DNA from 2 places in the Desulfohalobium retbaense DSM 5692 genome. Region 2 is predicted to be linked to the other one. Evidence: predicted binding sites of a transcription regulator. Region 2 holds the regulator's gene; the other holds the start of a gene.
What was found. The regulator HrcA, encoded in region 2, represses chaperone genes, less so after heat shock. The targets are predictions, from matches to a motif close to TGTTAGCACTCNNNNNNNNNGAGTGCTAACA.

Region 1: the regulator HrcA is predicted to act here: its motif matches at 2,014-2,044, upstream of groES (co-chaperone GroES).

What each region holds. Positions count from the first base shown of each region.
Region 1 covers NC_013223.1:2,470,371-2,474,790, reverse strand. Annotated here, with positions in the region: gene groL (chaperonin GroEL) at 1-1,650, opposite strand; gene groES (co-chaperone GroES) at 1,683-1,973, opposite strand; gene DRET_RS10865 (DUF2156 domain-containing protein) at 2,166-3,077, opposite strand; gene DRET_RS10860 (MATE family efflux transporter) at 3,034-4,420, opposite strand, start outside.
Region 2 covers NC_013223.1:374,602-379,021, reverse strand. Annotated here, with positions in the region: gene rfbB (dTDP-glucose 4,6-dehydratase) at 1-256, shown strand, start outside; gene rfbD (dTDP-4-dehydrorhamnose reductase) at 243-1,124, shown strand; gene hrcA (heat-inducible transcriptional repressor HrcA) at 1,145-2,173, shown strand; gene grpE (nucleotide exchange factor GrpE) at 2,313-2,900, shown strand; gene dnaK (molecular chaperone DnaK) at 2,981-4,420, shown strand, end outside.

The sequences.
Region 1 (4,420 bases), 770 kb from region 2:
TTAGTACATGCCGCCCATGCCGCCCATGCCGGGCATACCGCCACCGGCAGGAGCGCCACCGCTGTCCTTGTCTTCAGGTTTGTCGGCAATGGCAGCTTCCGTGGTCAGCAAGAGGGAGGCGACGGAAGCGGCGTTCTGCAGGGCGGTGCGGGAGACCTTTTTAGGATCAATGACACCGGCCTTGAGCAGGTCTTCGAATTCGCCAGTGGCGGCGTTAAAGCCGTAGCCGTCCTTGTGCTCGCGGACTTTTTCCACGATTAAGGCGCCTTCGAAGCCAGCATTGGCGCAAATCTGACGCAGGGGTTCGACCACAGCGGCGCGGACCACATCGACACCGGCCTTTTCGTCTTCGTCGGCCGGTTTGACGGAATTAGCGGCATGCTGGGTGCGGATGAAGGCCACGCCGCCACCAGGCACGATGCCTTCTTCAACGGCAGCGCGGGTAGCGTTCAGGGCGTCTTCGACGCGGGCCTTCTTTTCTTTCATTTCGGTTTCGGTCGCAGCGCCGACATTGATCACGGCCACACCGCCGACGATCTTGGCCAAACGCTCCTGGAGCTTTTCGCGATCGTAATCGGAGGTGGTTTCGTCGATCTCAGCGCGGATCTGCTTGATGCGGGCCTTGATGTCGTCGGAGGAGCCAGCGCCGTCCACGATGGTGGTGTTTTCTTTGTCGATGTTGATGCGCTTGGCGCTGCCGAGGTCGTTGACCGTGGCATTTTCAAGCTTGGTGCCCACATCTTCGGAAATGACGCTGCCGCCGGTCAAAACGGCGATGTCCTGGAGCATGGCCTTACGGCGTTCGCCAAAGCCGGGGGCCTTGACCGCAGCGACCTGCAGGGTGCCGCGCAGCTTGTTGACCACGAGGGTGGCCAGGGCTTCGCCTTCGATTTCCTCGGCGATGATCATCAGCGGCTTGTTCATTTTGGCCACCTGCTCCAGCACGGGCAGGAGGTCTTTCATGTTGGAGATCTTCTTCTCATTGATGAGGATGAGCGGATCTTCCAACTCGGCAACCATTTTTTCGGAGTCGGTCACGAAATAGGGGGAGAGGTAGCCGCGGTCGAACTGCATGCCTTCGACCACGTCCAGGGTGGTGTCCAGGCCCTTGGCCTCTTCCACGGTGATAACGCCTTCCTTGCCAACCTTGTTCATGGCCTCGGCAATGATGTTGCCGATGGTCGGATCGTTGTTGGCGGAGATAGTGCCGATCTGGGCGATCTCTTTCTGGTCGCGGGTCGGCTTGGCGAAGTCGGCCAATTCTTTGTTGATGGCTTCAACGGCCTTGTCGATGCCGCGCTTGATGGCCATGGGGTTCCGGCCGGCGGCAACAAGCTTCAAGCCTTCGCTGAAAATTTTCTGGGCCAGGATTGTGGCGGTGGTGGTGCCGTCACCAGCAACGTCGCTGGTCTTGCTGGCCACTTCCTTGACCATCTGAGCGCCCATATTTTCAAACTTGTCCTCGAGTTCGATCTCGCGGGCAACGGTGACACCGTCCTTGGTGATCGTGGGGGAACCGAAGGACTTTTCAATAACGACATTACGGCCTTTGGGGCCAAGGGTGACCTTTACGGCCTGAGCCAGTTGGTCCACACCCTGTTGCAGCTGTTCGCGGGCTTTTACGCCAAATTTGATGGTCTTCGCAGCCATATGTCTTCCTCCTTGTGTGCTGTTAGCGAGCGTTAGTCTTCAATGGTGGCCAGGATGTCGTCTTCGCGCATAACGAGGAATTCCTCGCCGTCGATCTTGACTTCCGTGCCGGCATATTTGTTGAACATGACCTTGTCCCCGGTCTTGACGGTCATTTCGATGCGCTTGCCGTCATCAGCGACCTTGCCCGGACCGGCAGCCACGATTTCGCCTTTGATGGGCTTTTCCTTGGCGGTGTCGGGGATGATGATGCCGCCCTTGGTGGTTTCTTCTTCCTGGACGCGTTTGACAAGAACGCGGTCGTGCAGCGGTTTCAGGTTCATAACGTCTCCTCCATTATCTCAGTTCGTTGGGGTGTCCTGTTGTTAGCACTCCTGTCAGGGGAGTGCTAACCTGGGCCAAAAAGAATTCCCTGCTTGGAAACCGGGTGGTCCCAAGTCAAGAAAAGGCTAGCGTGGAGCTAAGGTCGGATGGGGGACCTGTCAAGATACCGGGCGACGACTTTTTGGAATTTTTTAGCGATCACCGTCGGGGGCCCCGGCAATGCGGGCTTGGACTTTTTTAAGATATCCGCAAGGATTATAGGATTTTTTGGCTTTGCGAAGTCCTTCGTCCCCCAGATCCTGTTCGCGATTGACGTAGGTGAAGTCCGAGGCGTCATTTTCGAGGAACATCTGGTTGATGGCCTGGTAGACCCCCTTGTAGGTCGGGCAGGCCTTTTCGAAGTGGATGACCACCGTTTCCTCGTCCAAAGGCTCCGCGACGGTGAAGGCGATCATATGCCCATCGGCCTGAAGGCCGGCACCCATTAGTCCGGGCAAGCGATCCCAGTCGGTGAGCACTTTGACAATAGCCTGATTCTCGGATTCCAAGGTGGTCGACGCCTCACAATCGCGCCACATGCACCATTCGGCCTGCAAAGTCAGAGCCTGTTCGCACCGCTCGGAGGTCAGGGGGACATAGCGGAAGTCGTATTTTTTGTGGAATTGTTTGAGCAGGTTCTTTTTTTTGTGGAATTTGTTGCCCCGCAGGGCAATCAGGTCCTGGACCGCGTAGATATAATCCCAGTGGTCTTCCTCCTCGGCCAGGGTCACGCGACCGGGCAGCGCGGTCTGCCACAACTCGCCAAGTTGAGCGGGAACGCGGATAAACGGGACGGTCTTTACATCGGGAAGTTCCGCCACGGCGCGGGCCCAATCGATCTCCTGCCACGGCCCCACAGGAGCCCAGTACACCGGTTCGGGCCTGTTTTGCCGGATCCAGACCAGATTGTGGGTTGCTGACCACGCCCATTGCAGGTCGTATTCTTCCTGCCAGGCCCAGAGATTGGCAAAACTGTAATCTGACGCCTTTTGGGGCGTTTGGTGCAAAAGCGTAGCGTAATTATTTAGATTTTGAAGGGAGAGTGGCCGGAAAGTGAGCGGCATGCCGAACTCCTGTGCTCGGTTGCAGTTTGTGAGCGTGCATACTGAAGCGGAACCAATCTTTGTTTTTGAACAGGTAGAGCATGATGATGGCCTGCAGGCTCTGGGAAATGAGCATCGCCGCCCAGATCCCGGTTGCCGTGCCCAGCAGGAGATGGCCTAGAATATAGGCGCAGGGGATGCGCACCAGCCAGACCGTGCCACCGATGGTCTTCATGTTGTAGCGCGTGGCTCCGGCGCCGTTAAAGACACCGCCGAAAATCATGCTGGTCACCGTGAAGGGGATGGCCAGAAAATTGAACTGCAGATAGCGTGCTGTTTCGGCTTGAACTGCGGCTTGGGGCGCCAGGACCGCGGACAAGGGATCGATGGCCATCCACAGACAGGCGGTGAGCAGGGTGATGGCCCCGCAACCAAGACCCCAGGTACGCCAGCCGATGCCGCGAGCTCCGTCCACATCGCCGGCACCCAGGTAGTGCCCGACAAGAATCGAGGCGGTCATATTGAAAGCAAAAGCGGGCAGGAAGAGGATCGATTCCAGTCGCAATCCTGCCGTGAGGGCGGCCAAGGCAGTGATATTCCCGTGGGGCAAGCTGGCTGTCAGGGCATAGATGACCAGGTAGCCGCTGTGCCACAGGATCTGGAGCATGCCAGCCGGCCACGCGACCTGAAAGAGATAGGGCAAACCGCGACGGATCCAGCGTAGCGGCGGGAAGTGGCTGGGCCGGAGCCAGCCGCGGCGGGCCAGGATGAACAGGTCGAACAGGGCCCCGGCACTGACGGAGAAAAAGGTGGCCCAGGCCAGGCCTTTATAGCCCATGCGCGGCAACCCCCACAGACCAAATCCCAAACCGAAGTCACCGAGAATATTGACGGTGGTGACCAGGATCATGGCCAGGAGCGGTAAATGGACCTGTTTTTGGGCCCGAAAAATGGCGTTGCCCATGATAAAGAGATAATACGGGGGCAACAGGAGCAGGTAGACTTTGAGGAAATAGTCGGTGATGGGGCGGATAGCTTCCGGGACACGCAGCAGGGTCAGCAGCGGTCCGTTCAGCGGGATGGCCACCAGCACCAGGAGACTGCTGGCCAGGACGACCAGGGCGATCCCCAGCATGGCGTAGCGCGCTGCCCGTTTGTCTCGCCCGGCCCCAAGCGATTGGCTGATGGAGGCGACAGCCCCGTTGGCAAGCGCCATGGCCACAACGAGAAAGAAAAACAGACTTTGGGTGATAATGCCCAGGGAGGCCTGGACCTGGTCGCTCAACCGTCCGGCGACAAAGACGTCGGTGAACCCGAGCCAGAAATGGAAAAACATCATCAGCAATTGGGGCCATGCCAATTGC
Region 2 (4,420 bases):
AGTCAAACTCCTGCTCCGCCAGCTCGACCGACCCGAGTCCTTGATCCGCTTCGTCACCGACCGTCCCGGACACGACCGGCGCTACGCCATGGATTATACACGGACGCACAAGGAACTCGGATGGCAGCCCCAGATCAATCTGGAGCACGGCCTGCAAGCCACAATCGACTGGTACGGCCAACACGACCACTGGCTGAGCGAAGTCCAATCCGGCGCCTACCGGCAATTTATGGATCGTTGGTATGAACGACGCTAACACCGACCAGACAGCCGTCGTCTTCGGCGGCAAACGTGGACTGCTGGGGCAGGCCCTGGTGCAAACCCTGCAAGAACAGGGATGGCGGGTCTGCGCCCTTGGCCGTGAGGATGTGGATGTCGATTCCCAGGAAGCCCTGACGGATCTCCTCTCCCGGCTCCGGCCCGGCGCCGTGTTCAACACCGTGGCCTATACCCAGGTCGATGCGGCGGAAACCGATGTCCAGAACGCCCGGCTTCTGAACCAAAGCTTTCCCTGCCGTCTTGGACGGGCCCTGCCCTCCCCGGAAATCCCTGTGGTCCATTTCAGTACGGACTTTGTTTTCGGGGGCGACCAGCGCACGCCGTACACCCCGCTGGATACGCCCCGGCCCGGAACTGTCTATGGCAAAACCAAGCTCGAAGGGGAAAAAGCGCTTTTGCAACTGGACTTGCGCCGGTTGTTCATCGTCCGCACAGCCTGGCTTTTTGGACCGGGAAAAGAGAATTTCGTCTCGAAGATGCTCAAGCTGTCCGCCGAGCATTCCCGACTCCGCGTTGTCCACGACCAGATCGGATCCCCGACCTATACCCTGGACCTCGCGGCCTACACACTCCACCTCCTTGAAAAGACCCCCGCCGGACTGTACCACATCGCCAACAGCGGACGGGCAAGTTGGTGCGAGTTGGCTTCGGAGGCCCTGGCCCTGTACGGCAGTTCCTGCCAAGTCGAGGCCATCACCGCCGCCGAATACCCCCAGCAAGCTGTCCGGCCAGCCTATTCGGTTCTCGACAACACAGCGTTTTCCCAGGCGACCGGAATCAAACCCCGCCCTTGGCCGCAAGCCCTGCGGGATTATATTTACCTGAGTGTGGAGTGCAGCGGCTAAACAACCGAAAGGCTGACGGCATGGATCTTTTTTCCCGCGAACAGACCATCCTGCGGATTATCGTCGAGGCGTATATCGAAACGGCCTCGCCGGTCGGTTCGCGCTATGTCGCCCGTCATTCCGGCCTGGACCTGAGCCCCGCCAGTATCCGCAATTCCATGGCCGACCTCACCGAGGCCTGTTACCTCGAACAGCCCCACACTTCGGCCGGACGCGTGCCCACCGGGCGGGCATTTCGCTTTTATCTCGACACCATTTTACAATTGCGCGCCCTGAGTTTTGATGAAGAATCCTTCATTCAGCACCGCTTGGGGGCTCCCGGACTGGAAATTTCACAGCTGCTGCAACGGGCCGCGAAGCTGCTGGCCTCCTTATCCCGGCAGGTCAGCATGGTCCTGGCTCCACAGCATGATACCATCCGATGGCAGCAGATCGATTTTGTCCGCGTCCGGGCTGATACGGTCATGGCCATCCTGGTCGCTCAGGGCGGCATCATCAGGCAACGGTTGATTTCCGTCGAGGAACCGTTGTCGCAAGACGATCTCATCGTTTTGAGCAACTATCTCAATACCCATTTCCGGGACCGCCCCATCCACGAGGTCAAGACCGCTATTTTACACGAACTCCAGCAGGTCCACGGGGCCCTGGACGCCCTTACGGCTCGCGCCCTGCAGCTCGCTGGCGCAACCTGTCTGGAAAGCGACAACGACCGCAACCTTTTCGTCAACGGGACATCCCGAATCCTCGACCATCCTGAATTCGCGGATCTCCAGAACGCTCGGGAACTCCTCTCCCTTCTGGAAGAACGCACCCGCCTGTATACCCTGCTTGACAAAATCTCCTTGGATCACCCGGCGGTCACCCTGGGCAACGAATTCGACGACAAACAGCTCCAGGATTGCTCGGTTGTTTCCGCTCCCTACCGGCTTCACGGCCACCCTCTCGGCCTGGTCAGCGTCATCGGTCCCATGCGCATGAATTACGCAAAAGTGGTTCCGGTGGTTGACTTCACCGCTCAGATACTTACTCAACTACTCCAAAGCAGATAACGCGACGTGAAACGGGGCTGCCCCCGTCCATTATCCTGCGCTACTGTCCGGTCTCCACCACAAATCCGCCAACCCGGGATCACCGGCAAGGAGCGTATCGTGCTGGGCCAAAACAACGACAAGGAATCAGGAGCCCTTTATGAAGCAGAAAAACACCCCCAACGAACAGGAACAGCAGGCCGCTGAAGCGCAAGAAGTGGAACAACCCGCTGAAACGGTCCCCGGCGAGGAACTCACCGACGAGGAACTCTACGCCCTGTGCCAGGACCGGATCTGTCCGGATTGTCCTCAGATGCACGAGGCCAAAAATGAAAAACTCCGCGCTTTGGCCGATGCTGAGAACTATAAGCGCCGCATGACCAAGGAAAAGGACGACCACGTCAAATTCGCCTCGGAAAAGGTGCTCGAGGATATCGTCCCCATCATCGACACCCTGGAACTCGCCCTGCAACACGGCAGAAATGTCGAGGGCTGCCAGGATGTCGTTCAAGGGGTTGAAATGACGCACAAGCTATTCCTGGACACCTTGCAGAAGCACGGCCTGGATCAACTCGGCAGCACCGGGGAAGAATTCGATCCCGCGATCCATGAGGCCCTGGCCGAAGAAGAGCGCGCCGACATGGACAAGGGCATGGTCTGCCAGATCATGCAGCGCGGCTACCGTCTCAAAGGGCGCCTGTTGCGTCCCGCCAAAGTCATGGTCAGCAAAAATTGTGAAAATTCGTAATCGCCCCCTTTACTAACGGCTGACCCGACTTACTTTGGTGTTGCAGAACAGAATTTTGATTGCGAAAGGAGGCTTTTCATATGGGCAAAATCATCGGCATAGACCTGGGGACAACCAACAGTTGTGTCTACGTCATGGAAGGCAAGGAAGCGAAGTGCGTGAACAATCCCGAAGGCGGGCGCACGACCCCTTCCATTATCGCCTTTACGGATAAAGAACGCTTGGTCGGCGATATCGCCAAACGCCAGTCGGTCACCAACCCGGAACGCACGGTTCACGGGGTCAAGCGACTGATGGGCCGCGATTACGACGACCCCCAAATCAAGGAATGGCGGGAAAAGAGCCCCTACAAGATCGTCGCGGGCTCCAAAAACGACGCCTATGTCGAGGTGGAGGATAAAAAGTACAGTCCTCCGGAAATCTCGGCCATGCTCCTACAAAAGTTGAAAACCGACGCTGAGGCCTATCTCGGCGAAACGGTCACTGATGCAGTCATCACCGTGCCGGCCTATTTCAATGACAGCCAACGGCAGGCCACCCGTGACGCCGGGCGTATCGCCGGTTTGGAAGTCAAGCGGATCATCAACGAACCGACCGCTGCTTCCTTGGCTTACGGCCTGGACAAGAAAACGAACGAAAAGATCGCTGTCTTTGACCTTGGCGGCGGAACCTTTGATATCTCCATCCTCGAAGTCGGGGACAACGTCGTTGAAGTCCGCTCCACCCACGGCGATACCTTCCTCGGGGGCGAGGACTTCGACCAGCGGATCGTGAACCACCTGGTCGACGAATTCAAAAAGGAAAACGGCATCGATCTTTCCGCTGACCGCATGGCCCTGCAACGGCTGCGCGAGGCTGCGGAAAAGGCCAAGAAAGAACTCTCCACCTCCATGGAGGCGGAGATCAATCTGCCGTTTATCACCGCCGACCAGACCGGCCCCAAGCACATGAACATGAAGCTTTCCCGGGCCAAACTCGAGGCCCTGGTCGAAGATCTGGTCGAGCGGACCATGGCGCCGTGCAAGACCGCCTTGCAGGACGCCGAACTCAAGGCCGGAGAGATCGACGAGGTCATTCTCGTCGGCGGCATGACCCGCATGCCCCTGGTCCAGAAAAAGGTGCAGGAATTCTTTGGTAAGGAACCGCACCGCGGCGTGAACCCCGATGAGGTCGTGGCCATGGGGGCGGCCATCCAGGGCGGCATCCTGGGCGGCGACGTCAAGGACGTGCTCCTGCTCGACGTGACCCCGCTCTCCCTGGGCATCGAAACCATGGGCGGCGTGTCCACCAAGCTCATCGAGAAGAACACGACCATCCCGGCCCGCAAGAGCCAGGTCTTTACCACTGCCGCGGACAATCAGCCCTCGGTGTCCATCCATGTCCTGCAGGGTGAACGCCCGATGGCTCAGGACAACAAGAGCCTGGGACGCTTCGAGTTGACCGGTATCCCGGCCGCGCCGCGCGGCGTGCCACAAATCGAGGTCACCTTCGACATTGACGCCAACGGCATGGTCAATGTT